DNA from 2 places in the Nesiotobacter zosterae genome. Region 2 is predicted to be linked to the other one. Evidence: predicted binding sites of a transcription regulator. Region 2 holds the regulator's gene; the other holds the start of a gene.
The links. Region 2 encodes HrcA, which represses chaperone genes, less so after heat shock. Its sites were predicted from a motif close to GTTAGCACTCNCNNNNNGNGAGTGCTAAC; they were not measured.
Positions count from the first base shown of each region.

Region 1: a site for HrcA is predicted at 9,077-9,105, ahead of groES (co-chaperone GroES). Genes of this name have one in related genera too.

Region 1 covers NZ_JAWXVZ010000003.1:114,867-125,905, forward strand. Annotated here, with positions in the region: gene Q3Y58_RS05220 (globin family protein) at 69-500, shown strand; gene Q3Y58_RS05225 (acyl-CoA thioesterase) at 553-978, shown strand; gene Q3Y58_RS05230 (hypothetical protein) at 1,020-1,391, opposite strand; SAM-I-IV-variant riboswitch at 1,438-1,563, opposite strand; gene Q3Y58_RS05235 (NADP-dependent oxidoreductase) at 1,929-2,930, opposite strand; gene Q3Y58_RS05240 (LysR family transcriptional regulator) at 3,028-3,930, shown strand; gene msrA (peptide-methionine (S)-S-oxide reductase MsrA) at 3,923-4,537, opposite strand; gene Q3Y58_RS05250 (hypothetical protein) at 4,698-5,750, shown strand; gene Q3Y58_RS05255 (NAD(P)H-binding protein) at 5,782-6,438, opposite strand; gene groL (chaperonin GroEL) at 6,978-8,624, opposite strand; gene groES (co-chaperone GroES) at 8,690-8,977, opposite strand; gene Q3Y58_RS05270 (hypothetical protein) at 9,303-9,878, opposite strand; gene Q3Y58_RS05275 (sigma-54 dependent transcriptional regulator) at 10,001-11,039, opposite strand, start outside.
Region 2 covers NZ_JAWXVZ010000011.1:42,965-54,003, reverse strand. Annotated here, with positions in the region: gene polA (DNA polymerase I) at 1-2,149, shown strand, start outside; gene Q3Y58_RS16030 (TonB-dependent receptor domain-containing protein) at 2,717-4,771, shown strand; gene Q3Y58_RS16025 (molybdopterin-synthase adenylyltransferase MoeB) at 4,821-5,627, opposite strand; gene hrcA (heat-inducible transcriptional repressor HrcA) at 5,654-6,721, opposite strand; gene rph (ribonuclease PH) at 6,944-7,657, shown strand; gene rdgB (RdgB/HAM1 family non-canonical purine NTP pyrophosphatase) at 7,670-8,290, shown strand; gene hemW (radical SAM family heme chaperone HemW) at 8,312-9,472, shown strand; gene phaZ (polyhydroxyalkanoate depolymerase) at 9,779-11,039, shown strand, end outside.

The sequences.
Region 1 (11,039 bases), on a different contig from region 2:
AGCGCACAATAATAGTACTATAGTAGTACCTGTTGTTGCTATAAACAAAATCAAAGTGAGTAATCGCTATGCACACTGAACTCTACGACATCCGCCCGTTGGCGGAACGTAGCCCGGTTCACGCTTCTTTGGAGCATGAACACGTCAACGCTCTGGTTTCTTCTCTGGTAGAGCTTTTGGAAGATCACTCTTCCCTAAAGGAAAGACTTGCTGAGGTATCTGGTGGCGACTGGTCAGACCATGTCTATCGGATGACCCAGTTCTGGAAGACGGCGCTTTTACGCTGCCAGAGCTACACTGGCCGGCCCGCATATCTGTTTTCAAACAAGGCGCATTTGTTCCAACAGGATGATCTGGACCAATACAAGGCTTTGTTCCGCGCGGCATGCGCAAAGACCATTCCCCTGCCGGCTCAAGCGGCTGTGGTCAAGGTTGCCGACACTGTTGCAGATAGCCTCAGTCAAGCTATGTTCGGTACTCCACGGACGATGGCAGCTTAACGGTCGGTATCATCCAGACCAACGCTGCTGGAATGAGAGGAATACTGATCGAATGACAGATGCTGCTAAACAAGCAGAGGTCGAGCTGCCGGTGGGCGAGTTGACCACGCGCACGATGGCAATGCCAGCAGACACAAATGCCTCCGGCGACATTTTCGGCGGCTGGGTTGTGTCTCAGATGGATATTGCCGGGGGTATTTGTGCAGGACAGTTTGCACAGGGCCGCGTTGTTACAGTTGCCATCGACAGCATGACCTTCATCCGGCCAGTAAAGGTTGGTGACGTTTTATGTGTCTACACTGAGGTGACCAAGGTAGGCCGTAGCTCAATGGAGCTGAACATCGAAGCCTGGGCCTTGCGCCACCGCTTTGGCCATCGCGAACGCGTGACACGCGCCAAGTTCACCTTTGTGGCAGTGGATGACGAGGGACGTCCGCGCGAGATCAGCGAAGAACAGCGCAAAGCCTTTCCGGACTAGTTTGAACGGCGGTTGGGCTTAAAACGGAAGAGCCTGCGCGCTTAGAGGGCGGGCAGGCTGAGTGGCTTGCGACGAAATTTGCTTCGCAGGGCGTCATACTCACGCGGTCGGCGCAGCACTGTCTCCGCGAACAATCCCTCATCGATCACTGTCGAGCATCCCTTGCTCCACAGATTGACCAAGGTGCCATAGCGCTCAGCGCGTTCCTCTGCTGACAGGAGAGGGATTGCATCGTTCTCGGCTGGTTTGGGAAGGCGGCTCACGATGCCCTTGTGCAGCACAAGGCAATCGAGCAAATAGGCGGCTGTGAACTCACCGCGAAGATGCGCCACCGCTTCACGCAGTGCAGACGGCACATGGTCGTGAATGCGAGTTTGCCACTGGGAGTGGGGCTGTCCTGTAAGATCTAACAAATAATCCTCCATCGGTTTCCCGAGGAGGACTGGCGCAAATTCCATTTCAGTACCGCTTTGTTGCCGATCTCTCGAAGTTGCCTTCAAGTTTCAGCCGCATCCCGATTGCGGAAACCACCTTGCCCGGTAAGGCAGGTTGGCGAGGGCGCCAGCCCTTCTCTTGATGATGCATTCGGTATGCCACTGGAACTTGAATAAATCAAGACCTCGCGTCGGCGGTTTTCTATGGTCTGTGTATAGCGTCAGTGCCATCTCAGGCGACTTTAGCAGCCAAACGTCAGAGTCTCGTTAAAACTGGGCAACTTAGGGGCATTGGCCGGTTGAAGCCGCCTCTCTCCGCAGGTTTTGTGGTTCTTCCCCAAGAGTTCTTCATAGATACGCGTTGCGCACTGCAATCGGGCCTTTGCGGCAAGACGGTACCAGACAGCGCGAATGCGGGCGCCGGATAGAGCTGCCGCCCCTATGGAGAGCTAAGTCGCAGGCAAACAAAAAGGCGGTCCTGCAGGACCGCCTGGATCGTTCTTACTCGGCCAAGCCTTACAGCTCGCTAACCTTTATGGTGAGCTTTCCCTTGTTGCTGCCGTCAAATAGTTTGTTGATGGCAGTTGGGGCGTTCTCCAGACCTTCAACCACATCAAGGCGGTATTTCAACTGGCCTTTCCCGAGATACTCACCGACTTTACCCAGGATTTCCCCAAAGCGATGCCAGTGATCAGTCATCACAAAGCCTTTCATGGTAAGCCTTTTCTTGATCATGGCGCTTAACTCAGGACCAGAAGGTGCCTCTGTGGAATTGTAGGTCGAAATCAATCCACAAAGCGCGATCTTGCCGTGGGCCTTCATGTTGTAGAGCGCCGCCTGAAACGGAGCGCCGCCGACGTTTTCAAAATGGATGTCCAGACCGTCTGGGGCAAAGTCGTGAATGCCCTTCATCAGGTTGTCGGTCTTGTAGTTCAGCGCCGCATCAAAGCCGAGCTCGTCCGTCAGCCATTTACACTTCTCTTCGCTGCCTGCAATGCCGATAACCTTCAGGCCGTCGGCTTTTGCCATCTGTCCCACCAGAGAGCCTACCGAGCCGGCCGCCCCGGTAACGCATAGGGTCTGGCCCGCCTGAGGCTCCAGAATCTCCTTATAGCCACAGTAGGCTGTGGCACCCGCGAGCCCCAAAACGCCCATATAGGCATCCATTGGAACGGCCTGTGGAAGCACGTTCACTTCCTCCGGTGCTACATCAGCATACTGTGTCCACCCCAGAAAGCCTGAAACCCAGTCGCCTTCCTTCAGCTTGTCGGTCTTGCTCTGCGCCACGATGCCAGTGGCAATGCCGCGCATGGTGCTTCCAAGCGGAATTGGCGGCACATAGCTGTTTTCATCCGCACTCATCCAGCCGCGCATTGCCGGATCAAGAGAGAGGTAAACAACACGAATGCGGGCCTTGCCCTCTTCCAGCGCCTCCAGCGTTTCGGTGCGAGCTTCAAAGTCCGTTGGCTTGATGTCGCCAATTGGGCGTGCCGCCAAGAGAATGCGTTGGTTTTGCATCTATGCCTCCTATAGGTGTATCTGCATACACATTGCCATTTGCAAAAAGTTACCTCTATAGTCGATTTGGAAAGCTAAATTTGCAGAAAGTGCAAAAGTGAAATCTACCCGGTTACTCTGTTTCATCAAGACCGCAGAGCTTGGCAGCTTCTCGGCAACGGCCACAGCGTTGAACATGCAAGTGTCGTCGGTGACGCGTCATGTCACGGCACTGGAAGAGGAGCTGGGTGCGCGCTTTTTCAACCGATCACGCAAACGCATCACGTTGACTGAGGCAGGTGGCTTGTTCCTGCCATTTGCCAAGAGGATCTTGGAGGAGGAGAGGCGTGCAAGAGAAGCGGTCAACGGGCTGCAAACCGCGCCAACAGGTGAACTGACCATCAGCTGCACACGTGCTTTTGGCGAATATTGGCTTGCCGCGCGCCTGCCGAAATTCATGGAGGCCTTTCCCCATGTGCAGCTAGCGCTTCAGTTTGACGATCGCGTCATAGACCTGAGTTCAGAAGGGGTTGATCTTGCCATTCGCATTGGCGCTCTTACCGACAGTGGCTTGATCGCACTGCGAATTTTGGAAAATGAGTTTCTTTTGGTGGCGTCGCCGGACTATTTGGAGCGGCACGGGACGCCACAAACGCTGGCTGATTTGGCAAAGCTCCATGGCGTCTGGCTTGCCTACCCCAGGTGGTCGAACTTCCGCGTGCTTGGTCAAAAGGACATGGATTTGGTTCTACCGCAGCGCATCGAGCTGAACACGCCAGCCTCCATTCATCAGGTCGTCAGAAATGCGGGCGGCATTTCCGCGCTGCCAACGTGGATGGTGTCGGAGGATGTGGCGTCGGGCCGCCTTGTCCCGCTTCTCACATCCTACCGATTTTCACCTTACGAGAGTGACAACAGCGCGGTTTACGCAGTTTATCAGGAACGGCGGTTCATGCCGCCCAAAATCCGGGCCTTTCTGGATTTCCTGAAAGGGGAGGCCGCGCACACCAAGCCTAGTTGATGTGTTTGTAGGCCTCGTCACCCCAAAGCTGGTTGACACGCTGGTCACGTCCACAGCGAAAGCGGTAAAATTTGTACTTTATCGGGCTCTTTTTGTAGTAGTCCTGATGATAGTCCTCTGCGGGATAAAACATCGCGGCGCGTTCAATCGGGGTTACGATTTGCCCCTCTGCTTTGCCGGAGGCGTTAAGGGCCTGCTTGGAAGCTTGCGCTGCGCGCAATTGTTCTGCGCTTGTGGCGTAGATGGCAGTGGAATAGCTGAAGCCACGGTCACAGAACTGCCCTCCTGCATCTGTCGGGTCAACGCTGTGCCAGAACACGTCCAACAGTGTGTCGTAGCTCACCCTTTCCGAGTCGTAGGTGATCCGCACCGCCTCCCGGTGCCCTGTCCCACCCGCGGTAACCTGCTGGTAGGTTGGGTTCTGCACGGAGCCACCGATGTAACCCGACGTCGTGTCCAAAACGCCCGGCAGCTTGTCAAAGTCTGATTCAACACACCAGAAACACCCGCCTGCAAAAATGGCTGTTTGCGGCGCGGCGCTTGCTGGCGAGGCGGCAAAAAAAGATGCGGAGATCAAGGAAAGAGTGACAGCGCGGCGAAGGTTCAAGGCAAGCTCCCATTACTTGATGAAGATGGACTGGATACTACTCGCTGGGGGTACGACCGCCTAAACACCTCGGTTCACAAATGGGTGACGCTCGCAACTGGGCCGAGGTTCTCACAACTTCGGGCGAGAAACGTCAACGCCCATACTGTGAGACGTCCTGATGCGAGATTTTTCATCTCGCGAGAAGAAGGAGAGTGATGGGATGCCAGTGCAAAACAATGCAAGCCTCCAGATCATCAATGTAAACAACATTGGCTTCGGCACCATCCGGCTTCAACCGCAGGCGTATGTCAGCCAGTTTCGCTACAATCTGGAATTTGAGGACGGTCAGTTGCCCAGCATCTATTTTGCTGCCAACCCGACCGTGTCAAACAACTCAATGCGTTTGCGACCTTTACATGAGCATGGCTTCTGTCCCACTAACGGCGGTACGCGTATGTATTTTGCAGTTGCTGGTTTGCAGATGGAGAATCCTCGCAATGCTTTAAGCAGCAATCTGGAGCAGGTGACGGGGAGCATCTACAAGAGCAAGTATTATGTTTTTATAAAGCTCGGTGTCACGCAGACTGATTTCATAGCAGCGATTGCTGCCCTACAAACATCCTCAACCCAAATGTCCACGCAGGAGTTGCAGGAAGCCAACGCAGCGAAGAACGTGACCGGGGCAACTCGAACGGTCTATGTGAACGAAGGGACTTTGGCAGGCACGTTCTGGGCGCATAAGCATTCTGGTTGGGAGAGCGGCCTTATGGGTTCCAGCGCAAACAAACTCTATCGACCCATGGAACTGATGGATTTCTCGATTCAGGGTGGAGATGTGGCGCAAGCTCAAGGTGTAGGGGATCAGTACGCGAACAGTTTAAACCTCATTCCCACCGACAGCGCTAATGTGCACTCAGGCCATTCCTTGATTGATCCGGAGAAGCTGCGTGCCTACTACATTGCACGGGCTGATCCAGCGGGCACGGGTAACATCACAGGCACAGAGATTTGGAACAACCTGTTTCGGTTGGGACAGTACCAGCAGTTTCACTCGCTCTATGCCAATAACGGGCAGGTATCGAGAACGGAAATTGTACCTGGGTCCCAAACCTTCCCCTTAAGCATGTTCCGCTACTACCCAAGCTATAACCGCAATATTGACACAGCGACCATGTCAACGACACAGCGACAGTACATTTGTTCGCTGATCGGAGGTTTTGTGAACAACTGACGGTAATCAGGGTTGCCCCCAAACCACTAGGTTAAAGAGCGGCAATTTCCTCGTTTTGATAGATCGCAAGGCCCTCAGCCGGGTGCGCTGCGACTTCGATCATCGCTTTGGCGACTTGTTCTGCCGCAATCGGGCGGTAGCGTTTGAGCGGGCCCAACAGGAACAAGCCCAAAGGGCTCAAGATCGCTGCCGCAAGGCTCTCCTTCAGGCGGTACTCATTGCGCTCCCCGATCAGAAGCGAGGGACGAAAAATGCTTGTCCGCGGAAATCCAAGGTCGGCGACCGCCTGCTCAACTTCCCCTTTGGTACGTAGATAAGCGCTACGGCTTCCCGGGTTTGCGCCGAGAGAAGACACCAGGAGCAAGTGCGTCACCCCATTGCCGCGCGCAATCTGTGCCAAGGTATGAACCAAGGTGAAATCAACGGCCTGGAACGCCTCCCGTGAGCCTGCCTTCTTGTGGGTGGTGCCAAGGCATGAAAACGCGTCATCGCCCCTGATGAGCGTGTTAAGAGCATTTGTATTGGCAAAATCTACGAGATGTTCGTCCAGCTTGGCATGTTCGATGCCAAGAGAGCGGCGCACAAGCACTGTAACCTTGTGGTAGCTCTCATTTGCCAACAAATGGCGCACCAGGTTTGAGCCAATCAATCCACTTGCGCCAAACACAATGGCGGTTTTCTCAGTCATATCGGCTCCTTCATAAAGGGGCATCTCAACGGCGGGTGAGGATGTCTGTTCTAAACTTGGGGTTTAGGCTGGGTTCCTGCAACGAAAAAGTATGGCCTGCGACCCACGAAAAAGGGCGCCCCGAGAGACGCCCTAAATCAGTCAGCTCAGCTGCGGCTTCGTTAGAAGCCCATGCCGCCCCCTGATCTTGTCCTTGGACAAGTCGAGCCTTCAAATGCATGGCGGCAAGCCACGAAAAAGGGCGCCCCGAGAGACGCCCTAAATCAGTCAGCTGAGCTGAGACTTCCTTAGAAGCCCATGCCGCCCCCTGATCTTGTCCTTGGACAAGTCGCGCCTTCAAAGGCATGGCGGCAAGCCACGAAAAAGGGCGCCCCTAGGGACGCCCTAAATCAGTCAGCTGAGCTGAGGCTTCCTTAGAAGCCCATGCCGCCCCCTGATCTTGTCCTTGGACAAGTCAAACCTGCAAAGGCATGGCGGCAAGCCACGAAAAAGGGCGCCCCGAGGGACGCCCTAAATCAGTCAGCTGAGCTGAGACTTCCTTAGAAGCCCATGCCGCCCATGCCGCCCATGTCGCCGCCACCCATTGGAGGCATTGGGGAGTCCTTCTTAGGAAGTTCGCCAACCATTGCTTCTGTGGTGATCAGCAGGCCGGAAACGGATGCTGCATCCTGCAGAGCTGTACGAACAACCTTGGTTGGGTCGATGATGCCGGCCTCAACCATGTTCACGTACTCTTCGGTCTGAGCATTGAAGCCGAAGTTGCCGTCGGTGTTTTCCATAACCTTGCCAACTACGATGGAGCCTTCAACACCAGCGTTTTCAGCGATCTGACGGATTGGAGCTTCCAGAGCGCGCAGAACGATCTTGATACCAGCTTCAATGTCAGCGTTGTCGGAATGCAGCTTTGCAACAGCATCCTTCGCACGCAGAAGAGCGGTACCACCACCTGGTACGATGCCTTCTTCAACCGCTGCGCGGGTTGCGTTCAGAGCATCGTCGATGCGGTCCTTGCGCTCCTTAACTTCGATTTCGGTTGCACCGCCAACGCGGATAACTGCAACACCGCCAGCAAGCTTTGCAAGACGCTCCTGCAGCTTTTCGCGGTCGTAATCGGAAGTGGTTTCTTCGATCTGAGCCTTGATCTGAGCAACGCGTGCTTCGATGTCGCCCTTGTCGCCAGCGCCGTCAACGATGGTGGTGTTTTCCTTGGAGATGTTTACCTTCTCAGCAGTGCCCAGCATGTCGATGGTGACGTTTTCCAGCTTGATGCCCAGATCTTCAGAGATCACGGTACCACCGGTCAGGATCGCGATGTCTTCGAGCATTGCCTTGCGGCGGTCGCCGAAGCCAGGAGCCTTTACAGCAGCAATCTTCAGGCCGCCGCGCAGCTTGTTGACAACCAGAGTTGCCAGAGCTTCACCTTCAACGTCTTCTGCAATGATGAGCAGAGGACGGGAAGACTGAACAGCGCTTTCAAGGATTGGAAGCAGAGGCTGAAGGTTGGAAAGCTTCTTCTCGTGGAGAAGGATCAGTGGCTTTTCCAGGTCAGCGATCATCTTTTCAGCGTTGGTTACGAAGTATGGAGACAGGTAACCACGGTCGAACTGCATGCCTTCTACGACTTCCAGTTCGGTTTCCAGAGACTTGGCTTCTTCTACGGTGATAACACCTTCGTTGCCAACGCGCTGCATTGCTTCTGCAATGTCTTTACCAACCTGCTCGTCGCCGTTAGCGGAGATGGTGCCAACCTGAGCAACTTCGTCAGAAGTGGAGATCGCCTTGGAGCGTGCTTCCAGATCTGCAACAGCTGCAGCAGCAGCCAGATCAACGCCGCGCTTCAGGTCCATTGGGTTCATGCCAGCCGCAACAGCCTTGGCACCTTCCTTGACGATTGCCTGAGCCAGAACGGTTGCAGTTGTTGTACCATCACCAGCGATGTCGTTGGTCTTGGAAGCAACTTCACGCACCATCTGTGCGCCCATGTTTTCGAACTTGTCTTCCAGTTCGATTTCCTTCGCCACGGAAACACCATCCTTGGTGATGCGTGGTGCGCCGAAGGACTTGTCCAGAACAACGTTACGGCCCTTAGGACCGAGCGTTACCTTTACAGCGTTTGCGAGGATGTCTACGCCCTTGAGCATCTTGTCGCGGGCTTCGGAACCAAACTTGACTTCTTTAGCAGCCATCAGTCTTGTCTCACTCTAAAATTCGTTGAAATTGAAGGATTTGGATCGGACAAATGGGGGGCGAATTACGCCACTACGCCCATGATGTCGGATTCCTTCATGATCAGCAGATCTTCACCGTCGATCTTGACTTCGGTGCCGGACCACTTGCCGAACAGAACGCGATCACCAGCCTTAACGTCGAGAGCGATCAGCTCACCGTTATCCTTGCGTGCGCCTGGGCCTACTGCAAGAATCTCGCCTTCCTGAGGCTTTTCCTTAGCGGTGTCTGGGATGATGATGCCACCAGCAGTCTTTTCTTCAGACTCGATGCGGCGAACGACTACGCGGTCGTGTAGCGGACGAAACTTCATCTTGGTTCTTCCTCTCATGCGGGGCGTCCCTCTTAGGCAACGCCGGAACGCAACTGTGAAACTTGTGTTTTGAGAGTTCGCGGAGCGAGCTCCGCAGCAATTAGCACTCCCTCATGCAGAGTGCTAACAGCCAATGCGGATGTAGTTTTAGGGCACGTCAGTGTCAAGAACGCTTCCGGAAAATTTTTAAAATAATCGCGCAAGTGCGCGGGCCGGAATGGACACCGAGGTTGAGGGAATGTGCGCTTCAAACGTGACAAAACCGTGATGCATCACGAAAATTGCGTAGATGCACCACCTTAGATTCAACGGGGGACGGTTTGGGTTATTCTACTGGGCCATTCATGGAGAATGGCAGTTCGAAGGACCCGGTTTTGTTGGAGTTCAGGTCGTTGATTCGAACCATGAGTGTGTAGTCACCTTCTTGCAGACCCTGCAGGCCGAATTGGAGTGACGTCTGGAACTCGTGTACCCGTTTGCGGCTGCTGTTTTGCAGTTGCGCGAAATCTTTCTGAGAAGCGAGGATTTGACCGGTCATGTTGCGCAGCTCAAAATCAACGCTAAGGTTGATGTTATAGGCGCCATCTGCCTCGCGAAATGCGTAGCCGACAGGTTCAGCGTAAACGATGATTGGCTCATTCTGATCGAAGACCGCTGCGTCAACGGGATCAAAATCGCCGTATCCTTGCGCCGCGGCCTTTGCAAAGGTCTTTTCAGTAAAGCTGAGGGGGGATTGGTCCCACGCGTTTTGGAACACCTGCTGCGCGCTCGCTAAGCTGTTAGATGGCTCAGTGCCTGCGGTCTCGGAAGCTTGAGCCGGACTCAAGGCAAGCATGGCCAACAGTGCGGGCACAGCCGCATACTTCACAGTGTTCTTTTTTGCTACCAGGTCGCGTGGCATCCCTAAGCCCCCTTAAAACCAACGGCGTCGGTTTTGAATAGTCTTGGGCGGTGCATATACCGCTTAAACCTAGACAGCACAATAACCTAGGACAATTTGAAGGGCTTAGGTGGGAGGGGTGGTTAACAGGCCTGACGTTCAGCCCACGATTGTTTTTTGCGATAAATGGTTGAAGGGCTGATTTCCAGAGCTGCGGCAGCCTGTGCGATGTTGCCTTCAAAAACGGCGAGTGCGTTTTCAATGATGCGCTTTTCCTGCGACCAGAGCGGCTCAACTGAGCTGAACCGTTCAGATATGGTTTTGCGCATGTCGAGCGGGTCATCTAGCGGCGTAAAACCAACCTTTTCAGCAGGGCGAAGGTGCGCGGGCAGCATGTCCGCCGTAACTGCCAGACTGTCGTGCATGACGGTAATCTGGCGGATCGTGTTTTCCAGCTCGCGTACATTCCCCGGCCAGTTATAGGCCCGCATCAGTGCCTCCGCATCGGCCGTGAAGCCTTGAAAGCGCTTGCTTTCTTCGCCTGCAGAGCGGAGCAGGAAGGTTTTTGCAAGCTCAATCACATCGTCCTGGCGCTCACGGAGAGGCGGAAGGTGGATCGGCAAGACATGGAGGCGATAGAACAGATCTTCCCGAAAACGGCCTTCATGAACTTCAACAAGCGGGTTGCGGTTGGTTGCGCAGATAATGCGCACATCCACCTTGCGAAGAGAGGTTTCTCCAACGCGCTGATAAGTCCCGGTTTGCAGGAAGCGCAACAGCTTGGTTTGCAGCTTCAGATCCAACTCACCGATTTCATCCAGAAATAGAGTGCCGCCATCGGCCAGTTCAGCTGCACCTCGGCGATTTTCAGTCGCGCCAGTGAAAGCGCCGCGAACATGGCCGAAAATTTCGCTTTCCATAAGCTCGTGAGGAATGGCAGCGCAATTGATGGCGATGAAAGGCTTGGAGCTGCGCGGAGATCGGTTGTGAAGGGCTTGGGCTGCCAGCTCTTTGCCCGTGCCGGACTCTCCGGTAATGAACACAGGCGCTGAGGAGCCAGCCATTTTCGTAATCTGGTCGTAGACCGCTCTCATGGTGTCACAGGAGCCAACAAAACGCTCAAAACGACATTCTGAGACTTGCGGTACCTTGGAAGCCGGTGGAGCAGGGCGTTTCGCCGGC
Region 2 (11,039 bases):
GCCGGTTGAGGTGCCGATGGAAGACCTTTCCATCACACAGGTGAATGGGCCGACCGCCTTGGGTTTCCTGAAGGCCATGGGCTTTACGACACTGACCCGCAAGGTGGCGGAAATCACCAGTACAGATGCAGAGGCAGTTGAACCGGCCGATGTACCGGTTGTGGGCTGGACTCCAGAAAAACCGGCGGAGGAAAAGCCTGAGAACAACAGCGGTACAGAAGGCGGAAACACGGGGAATGGTCTGTGGACACCTGGCGCATTGGTGGAAGCAAAAAAGGCCGAAATAAGCTCCATATCCATTGATAGTTCCGCATACGAAACAGTATCCGATATCGCGCGCTTGAAGGAATGGATCGCAGAGATCTATGAAATTGGCCATGTAGCAGTTGATACGGAAACCAGCGATCTCAACGCCATGCAGGCAGATTTGGTGGGCGTGTCCCTTGCGGCTGTCCCCGGCAAGGCCTGCTACATCCCACTTGGCCATGTTGACGGCGATGGCGATCTTCTGGGCGGAGGCGGCCTCGTCCCCGGGCAGATCAAGTTGAGTGACGCGTTGGAAGTGCTCAAGCCGATGCTTGAGGATCGCTCGATCCTGAAAATCGCGCAGAACATGAAGTATGACTGGCTGGTGTTGAGCCGCTACGGCATCGAAATGACGCCGTTCGACGACACCATGCTGCTCTCCTACGTGCTTGATGCCGGTGTGGGCGGCAATGGCATGGATGAGCTTGCCCAGCGTTGGCTTGATCACACGCCCATCCCCTTCAAGGAAGTCTGTGGCTCTGGTCGCAACATGATCACCTTCGACAAGGTGCCGCTGAACAAGGCGACCGCCTATGCTGCCGAAGATGCGGACGTGACTTTACGCCTTTGGCACATCTTGAAGCCTCGCCTTGCCGCAGAAGGGATGGCACATGTCTACGAGCGCCTCGAGCGCCCAATGGTGGAAACGCTTGCAAAGATGGAGCACCGCGGTGTTTCCATCGACCGGCAGATGCTTTCCCGCCTCTCGGGAGACTTTGCGCAGAGCGCAGCAAGCGTAGAAGCCGAAATCTTTGAGATGGCCGGTGAGAGTTTCAACATCGGCAGCCCCAAGCAGCTGGGAGAAATCCTGTTTGGCAAGATGGGTCTGCCGGGTGGCAAGAAGACCAAGACCGGCGCTTGGTCTACCTCCGCATCTGTGTTGGAGGATCTGGCGGCGCAAGGTGAGCCGCTGCCCTCCAAGATCGTGGAGTGGCGGCAGCTGTCCAAGCTCAAGTCTACCTACACGGATGCTCTGCCCAACTACATCAACCCGGAAACGGGGCGTGTGCATACTTCGTTCTCGCTGGCGTCCACAACGACGGGCCGTCTGTCCTCCTCCGAGCCGAACATTCAAAACATTCCAATCCGCACGGAAGCAGGCCGAAAGATCCGCAAGGCATTCGTGGCAGCCAAGGGCAAGAAGCTCATCTCAGCTGACTACAGTCAGATCGAGTTGCGTGTTTTAGCTCACATGGCTGACATTCCGCAGCTTAAAAAGGCCTTTGCGGAAGATCTGGACATTCACGCCATGACGGCCTCAGAGATGTTCGGTGTGCCAATTGAAGGCATGGACCCAATGATCCGCCGTCAGGCCAAGGCCATCAATTTCGGCATCATCTACGGCATTTCCGCCTTCGGTCTGGCCAATCAGCTGGGCATTTCGCGAGGTGAGGCAGGCGATTACATCAAGACCTACTTCCAGCGCTTCCCAGGCATTCAGGAGTACATGGAAGAGACGAAAAAGTTCGTCCATGCCAACGGCTATGTTGAAACCATTTTCGGCCGCCGGGCGCACTATCCGGATGTCAACACGAAGAACCCGAACATGCGCCAGTTCTATGAGCGCGCTGCAATCAATGCCCCAATTCAGGGCTCAGCGGCGGACATCATCCGTCGTGCCATGGTGCGGATGGATGACGTGTTGCAGAATTCGAGCTTGGAAGCGCAGATGCTGCTTCAGGTGCATGATGAACTCATCTTTGAGCTGCCTGAAGATCAGGTCGAGGAAACCAAGAATATTGTCATCGGCACCATGGAGCAAGCTGCAGAGCCAGCACTAACGCTTTCTGTGCCGCTCAAGGTGGAAGCTGAAGCTGCCGACAATTGGGATGAGGCGCACTAAACGCCTCGTTTCGTTAGTCTTTGGTGTTAATCGAGTGGGCGTATCGGGCCCACTCCTCCCCATGGTCCCAAACCCCTTCAACTGCTTCCAAACTCCCGACACCCTGCGCAATCCCCTTTACCGACGCGAACACCACATTGTCCGCAAATGGCTCGCGATGCTTGAAGCCATCACGATTTGAAACATCGGATTGCGCTGAGCGCGTTGGGATCCTGGTGAACGCAACACATCGCGCATGAGGGAGGACCGCCCCCTCTTTGCTCCAAGGGCTGAGCTTCCGCTCGGAGGCAAGGTGAGGGCCCAAATCGGCGATGGAGTTTGCAGCGAACCGGCGCAGGAGGCCAAAAAGCGACGGAAGTTGCGGCAAGGGGAAACAGAATATTCTAGTTTTTACAACGCTTTAAATCATGCAAGCGATATGCCGAGAAGACTACCCCTAAATATTACTTGACTAAAATACTCATATTTATAAAACGTAGGCACGTTCACCGACAGGGGTATGTCGGTCGCTAGCCAAATTCTGACCAGCCAGCTTTCTCCATAGTCAAAATTTATGCCGGGGCAGCCATGTTTAATGGAACCGTTTCCCGTGCCGCCTTGCTGGCCGGCACGACCCTTTCGCTCGCCCTGCCGTTGGCAGGGGCACAAGCACAAGAAGCAACAACCGTACTGGACGAGATCGTCGTATCGGCGGGTGAAGAAAAGATCGCCATTGATACACCGCAGGCGGTGACTGTTGTCACGCAGGAGCAGATCGAGGCGTCGCAGGCGGCCACGCTGGGAGAGATTTTGGACGCCATACCGGGCGTTACCACCATCAACGCTGACAATCCGCTAGGCCAATCCTTGAACATGCGCGGTATTGGCGGCGCGTTGTCTTCCGATGAAAATCGCATGATCATGCAAGTGGATGGAGTACGTTCGTTCTTTGAAGCTTACCGCTCGGGTTCTTTCTTTTTCGAGCCGGAAATGTTCAAGCAGGTGGAAGTCCTGCGTGGGCCAGCTTCCTCCACGCTTTACGGATCGGGCGCTTTGGCCGGGACGGTCAGTGCCCGCACAAAGGATGCCTCAGACTTTCTTGAGGGGGATGACACCGTTGCGGTGCGTGCCAAAACCACCTGGGACTCCAATGGCAATGGCTCTCGCAACTCCATAATCGCGGCAATGAAGCCTGTCGAAGATATTGAGTTTGTGGCGAATTTTAACTACGGCCGCTATGGCAACTACGATGCAGCCAAAGGCGAAGAGCTGGGCAACTCTCTGTTCACGGACCTGTCTGGCCTTGCAAAGTTGAAATACACTTTCGGGACGGATCGGGATCAGTCTCTGACAGCGAGTTACTTCAACATCAACAAATCAGGCAACGGCCTCTATGACCAAATCACCTATGAGCCAATGTTTGGCTATGCCGATCAAGAGATAAGCGAGCAGCAAGGGCGCCTCACCTATGAGAACGCATTTGCCGGCAATGACCTACTCGATTTGACAGCGCAGCTTGCCTACAGCGAGACCAAGCGTGAGCTGGACGACATCACCTACCGAAACCCTTGGGACGGCCAGCCAGCGTTTGGGCTTGAAGCGGAATACGTCTACAAGACTTGGCAGGGCAAGCTGCAGAACACATCGCAAATAGAGTTCTCAGATTCCGCTCTGGCCTTTTTGACGTTTGGTGTTCAAGGCCACTATCGTGAGCGCCTGAACCCTCGCCTGAACCCGGACGGGTCAACGTCACATGGGGCATCTTCTCATCCCGAAGGGGAATCCCGCATGATTGGTGCCTACGGTCAGGCTGAAGTGATCCTGTTTGATCGCCTTACCCTTATCCCTGGTCTGCGTGTGGATTATTCCCGCTTGTCTCCGGGCGAAGGTGTGAGCCTCCGCGATGATGTGAGCGACACGGCGTTTTCTCCAAAACTGGCGGCCATCTATGAACTTACCCCTTGGCTGAACGTTTTTGGCTCCGTTTCTCATACTGAACGCATGCCGGTCATTGATGAAGCGTTCACAGGTGGTGGCTTCACGGACCTCGGCAAGGAGAAGTCCAACAACTTTGAAGCCGGTTTTGGCTTCAAGTTCGACAACGTTCTTCAGGATGATGATGGCGTGCGCCTGAAGGTCACTGGCTTCCACAACGATGTTGAGAACTATCTCTACACCACGTTTGACCACATGGCGGGTGGTGCCATTACCACTGCAATTGAGGATGTACGCCTCCAAGGTGTTGAGGTCGAGGCCGGATATGCATCGCCCACGTGGTATGGCTCGTTTGGGGCGGCGTTGACCCGCGGAGACAACCTCTCTGACGACACCTATCTGGAATCTGTGGCAGCAGACAACGCCTTCATCTCCGTGGGATATCGCTTTGAGGACTACAATCTGGATGTGTCCTGGCGGTCCAACTTTTATGCGCGGCAGGACCGGGTCAACAGTGCAGACAGCGAAACGGGAGGCTACGCTCTCCACGGCGCCAGTCTGAGCTGGCTCCCCGAGGAGGGTTGGATGGCCGGCGCCGAAGTGCGGGCAAGCGTCACGAACATCTTCGACAAAGCCTACACGCCCCACCTGAGCGGGACTGAGGGTAAGGGCCGAAGCTTCAAACTGTCGGTCGCAAAAACCTTCTAGACTAAAAACGGCGGCCATGTGCCGCCGTTCTCATTCCTTGCGTCGTTTCTCAGAGATCCAACTCCAGCATTTCAGCCCAGCTCTTTGGAGCATCGCCGTTCAGCGGGTTGGCTGGATTGTGCTTGTAGGTGATGGTTTCAAACCGCATGACTGCCGTGTCCGCCAAAAGCAATCTGCCTACAAGGCCTTCTCCGAAGCCCACGATTTCCTTTATGGCTTCCAGTGCCTGAAGCGAGCCGATAACGCCCGTCAGCGCGCCCAGCACCCCAGCTTCTTCGCAGGTAGGAATGCTGCCTGCAGCTGGGCGTTTGGGAAAGAGACAGCGATAGGTCGGGTTTGGGGCGCCCTCTGCATCCGTCTCGTAAGGCTTGAGCAGCGTCACCGAACCATCAAACTGGCCGACTGCACCCGTAACCAGTGGCTTCTTGGCAAAGTAGCAGGCGTCGCTTGCCAGATAGCGGGTTTCAAAGTTATCGGAGCCATCAACCACCAGATCATAACTGCTCACCAGAGCCATCGCGTTCTGACCGCTGAACCGGGTTGGGTGCGGGCGCACCTGAACATAGGGGTTAAGGCGGGCAATGGTTTCTGCCGCGCTTGCCACCTTGGGCTCGCCCAGCTGATCAGTATCATGAATGATCTGCCGCTGAAGATTGGACAATGACACCACATCATCGTCCAATATACCAAGCGTCCCGACACCCGCGGCGGCAAGGTATTGCAGGACCGGAGCGCCCAACCCTCCTGCGCCAATCACAAGCACCTTGGCGTCCTTGAGCTTTTGCTGGCCGGGGCCCCCGACGCCTTTGAGGACGATGTGACGGGCGTATCGTTCGAGTTCTGCGGGAGAAAGCACTCTAAATCTCTTTTGTTTCGGATGCGTTATGGAAGCAGGCGGCTTACGAGACGTGCCGTGTAATCCACCATTGGGATGACACGCGCATAGTTGAGCCGCGTCGGACCGATGACCCCCAGAACACCAAGGATGCGCTGTTCACTGTCCCGGTACGGAGAGACAATGAGCGAAGAGCCCGAGAGTGAGAACAGCTTGGTCTCCGAGCCGATGAAGATGCGTACGCCCTCTCCGCCTTCGGCAAGCTCAAGCAAGCGGATCAGCTCGCTCTTGTTCTCAAGGTCATCAAAGAGCAGACGGATGCGGTCAAGATCCTCGGCATGGCCCACGTCCTGCAAAAGATTGGATCGACCCCGTACAATGAGCGTATCCGCATCGCCCTCTTTTCCGCCCCACACAGCGATGCCAGCGGCAACAACCTTTTCTGTAAGACGGTCAAGTTCGGCCTTGTTTTCGCTTTTCTGGCGCTCAAGCTCGTTCTGAACCTCCGCAATTGTGCGGTTGCGGATAACTGAGTTGAGGTAGTTGGAGGCTTCTATGAGCGCGGAGGGCGGCAGACCTGCCGGAAGCGATATGATGCGGTTCTCAACGGAGCCATCATCACTCACCAACACGACAAGTGCCTTGGTTGGTTCGATCTGCACGAACTCCACATGGCGAAGCGGCACATCGGTCTTGTGGGCCAGGACAACGCCAGCGCCGCGACTGAGACCAGAGAGCATCTGACTGGCTTCGGTGAGGAGTTGAGCAGAACTCTTCTCTGAGCCGGAAGCTTTCACCTGAATATCAATCTGCTCGCGTTCTTCGCGTGTCAGGTCCCCCACTTCCAGAAGACCATCCACAAACAGGCGCAGTCCGGTCTCGGTGGGTAAGCGACCAGCACTGGTGTGAGGGGAGTAAAGCAGCCCCATGTGCTCCAGATCGGACATCACATTGCGCACCGAGGCAGGGGACAAGGGCTTGCTGAGACCGCGCGCCAGATTGCGCGAGCCTGAGGCTTCGCCCGTGCCTAGATAGTTTTCGACGATGCGGCGAAAAATTTCGCGTGATCTCTCGTCAAGATCTTCAAGAGGAACGGATGGTGGTCCACTGGTCACTAGTCTGCTCACTCCGGATCAATAGGGCTCGAAAACCAAATATAAGTGGGGATTGCTCTTTATTCTATATCCTCGCTCTCCCGGTTCGCGAAACCCATTTCGACAATTCCAGTCATAATTTTGAACGCAGCCTTTGCGCTCAAAGACATTGGGGGTTAAAACCACCGCGAGCTATAGGCAAGCCATGCCGTATGCCCCGACAAATCAATGGAGTTGGCAGTGATCCGTCCATCCAAACGCGCACCCGAAGAAATGCGCCCAGTTACCCTTGAACGTGGTGTGTCCAAACACGCAGAAGGCTCTTGCCTCGTCAAGTTTGGCGATACGCACGTCCTTTGTACCGCAAGCCTTGAAGAGCGTGTTCCGCCATGGCTGCGCGGCCAGAACCAGGGCTGGGTCACCGCTGAATATGGCATGCTTCCAAGAGCCACCCATGACCGCATGCGCCGTGAAGCTTCGGCAGGCAAACAGTCTGGCCGTACCCAAGAAATTCAGCGTCTTATTGGTCGCTCCCTGCGTGCTGTGGTGGACCTGAAGGCCCTTGGCGAGCGTCAGATCTCTGTTGACTGTGATGTCATTCAGGCCGATGGCGGTACACGTACGGCTTCCATCACCGGCGCATGGGTTGCTCTCCACGACTGTCTGCAGTGGATGAAAGCACGCGACATGGTGAAGGATGATGTGCTGGTTGATCACATCGCCGCCATTTCCTGCGGGATTTATGAAGGAACGCCTGTGGCCGACCTTGACTATGCTGAGGACTCCTCAGCTGAAACCGACGCCAATTTCGTGATGACCGGCAAGGGCGGCATTGTTGAAATTCAAGGCACCGCTGAAGGAAAGCCATTCAGCGAAGAAGAGTTTGGCCAGCTGATGGGGCTTGCAAAGAACAGCATCTCCAAACTGGTGGAACTGCAGAAGCTCTCCATCCTCTAAGGAAGAACAAGAATGGAAAATCGTCGTCTTGAACCGGGCCGTCTGGTCGTTGCCAGCCACAACAAGGGCAAGCTGAAGGAGATAAACCAACTCCTGGAACCTTTTGGCTTTGAGGTGGTCTCTGCAGGAGATCTGGATCTGCCGGAGCCCGTTGAAGACGGCGATACGTTTGAAGCCAACGCCGCGATCAAGGCGCTGGCTTCTGCCAAGGTGTCTGGCTACCCCGCACTGGCCGATGACAGCGGGTTTTGCGTGGAAGCGCTTGACAATGACCCCGGCGTTTACTCCGCGCGCTGGGCTGGCCCGGGAAAAGACTTCTCCGTGGCCATGCAAAAGGTTGAAGACAAGCTGCAAGAGCTGGGCGCGGAAAACCGCAATGCCTATTTTGTGGCAGTGTTGTGCGTTGCCTGGCCTGACGGGCACACCCAGTTCTATCGCGGGGAAGTGCATGGTAAAGCCATATGGCCGCCGCGCGGACTTGAAGGCTTTGGCTACGATCCCATGTTTGTGCCGGACGGTTTTGAGAAAACCTTTGGCGAGATGGATCAAGCCTCCAAACAGCGAAACCCGGATGGATCAGCCCTGTCTCACCGAGCGCGTGCCTTTGATCTGTTCAAGGCTGAGTGCCTTTAAAGGGCTAGAGAGCAGTTTGAAATGATGGAAAGACCGGTTGGCGGGTTTGGTGTCTATGTGCACTGGCCTTTTTGCCTTGCCAAATGCCCCTATTGCGATTTCAACTCGCATGTACGCCATAAGCCGGTCGACCAGCAGGACTATGTGAACGCCATGCTGCGCGAGCTGGACTACAATGCCCAGTTCGTTGCCTCTCAACCTGTCGACTCCGTGTTCTTCGGCGGCGGCACCCCATCGCTGATGGAGCCGCGCACCGTTGAAGCCATTCTGGAAGGCATCAATCGCTACTGGCCAATCGGTGAGAACGCCGAAATCTCAATGGAAGCTAACCCGACGAGTGTAGAGGCCACCCGATTTGCTGGCTACCGCGCTGCGGGCGTCAATCGCCTCTCCGTCGGCATTCAAGCACTGAATGACAAGGATCTGAAGATTCTGGGTCGCCAGCACAGTGTAGACGAGGCAGTGAAAGCCGTTGAGATTGCGCGCACCACGTTCGAACGAATTTCCTTCGATCTTATCTATGCCCGCCCCGACCAGACCCTTGAAGGGTGGGAGCAAGAGCTGAACCGGGCCATTGATCTGGCAGCCGATCATCTTTCCATGTATCAGCTTACAATCGAGGAAGGCACCATGTTCCACCGGCTCTATGCGGCCGGAAAACTGGAAATGCTTGATCCCGACTACGCCGCGGACATGTTTGACCTGACACAGGAAGTTACCGCAAGCCGTGGCTTGCCAGCCTATGAAGTGTCAAACCACGCTGTACCGGGCTCTGAGTGTCAACACAATCTGGTTTACTGGCGTTATGGCGACTACATCGGCGTAGGACCGGGCGCTCATGGACGCTTGAGCCTTGCAAATGGCCAGCGAATGGCCACGCTCACCGAAAACCACCCGGAAACGTGGCTCGGCCTCGTTGAGAGCAAGGGGACCGGGATCATTGAGACTGGGGATCTGACTTGCGAAGAGCAGAGCGACGAACTTCTGCTCATGGGATTGCGCCTTCGAGAGGGCATTGATGTGGCGCGCTATGAGGCATTGGCCGAGCGCAGTTTCAATGCCGCCCGCCTCACCGTCTTGCAGGAAGAAGGCCTGGTGGAATGGATTGGCAATAGCCGTCTGCGTGCCACCCCTCGGGGCGTTGGTGTTTTAAACGCGGTCATTACGGAACTTGTCTCATAACGAAATTGTTATTGTCCCATATCCGGCATTTTTGAGTAGAAAAATAAGAACTATGCAAATTTTGGGTGTAGTTTCCTTCAGTAAATTTTGCGCTGCATCATAAAAATATCTTGTGATATACAGCGTATTGCGTGAATAACCCCTTGAACTTACGCGAGCGTCAACTTTAGTCTCTCTGTAGACATGCGTATATATTGCACTCACTACGAAAGCTGCCGTAGTCTGTTGCAATGCAATATACGTTGGCCCTTTCTTTGCGTTGGGGGAGTACAACAAAAAGAATGGCCGACCGGAGGAATATTGGTGATGTTCTACCAACTCTATGAGCTTAATCATGCGATGATGTCCCCCGTTCGGGCGGCGGCGGACGCAACGAAAATTTATTTTCAAAATCCGCTTAATCCATTTACCCATACTCAAATGGGCCGAACGGTTGCCGCCTCTTGCGAACTGCTGGAGCGCGTGACACGGCGTTACGGTAAGCCTGAGTTCGGTCTGGACACCACTCTGGTCTCTGGGCAACGCGTCGATGTTCTTGAAGAAGTTGTTCTACGCAAGACCTTCTGTGATCTGCTTCACTTCAAACGAGATTTGCCAAAAGGGCGCGAGGAAGACCCGAAGCTATTGATTGTAGCTCCGATGTCCGGCCACTTTGCCACATTGTTGCGTGGGACCGTTGAGGCATTGCTGCCCGATCTTGATGTCTACATCACGGATTGGGAGGATGCGCGTCAGGTTCCGGTGGCCGAAGGCAAGTTCGATCTCGACGACTATATCGATTATATCATTGAGATGCTTGAGTTCCTCGGCCCAGACACTCATGTTCTGGCCGTCTGTCAGCCTTCTGTTCCGGTCTATGCAGCGGTTGCGCGCATGGAAGAACAAAACAATCCATGTGCACCCTCCACAATGACGCTTATGGGTGGACCTATCGACACCCGCGTTGCGCCGACAGCAGTAAACGACTTGGCCATCAAGAAGGGCATCAAGTGGTTCAAGCGCAATGTGATCATGGATGTGCCATTTCCGCATAAAGGCTTTATGCGACAGGTTTATCCCGGTTTCTTGCAGCTCTCCGGCTTCATGGGCATGAATCTGGACCGCCACATGGTGGCGCACAGAGACTTCTTTCAGCATCTGGTAGAAGGGGATGGCGACAGCGCTGAAAAGCACCGCGAGTTCTACGACGAGTATCTTGCCGTTATGGACATGACCGCGGAATTCTACCTTCAAACGGTAGAAAAGGTCTTTATCGAGCATGCACTACCGAAAGGTGAGTTGACCCATCACGGCCATCTCGTTGATCCAAGTCACATCACCCGCACAGCCATTTTCACCGTTGAAGGTGAAAAAGATGACATCTCTGGCGTGGGTCAGACCCATGCTGCACACACATTGGCAACAAAACTGGGTGACGAGAAGCGCGCGCACTATGTGCAGCCCAATGTGGGTCACTACGGCGTGTTTAACGGTTCTCGCTATCGGTCCGAGATTGCACCGCGCATTGTTGACTTCATCAAATCACATCCGAAGCTGGGCTGTATTCCAGTGCAGGTGGAGCGAGAGC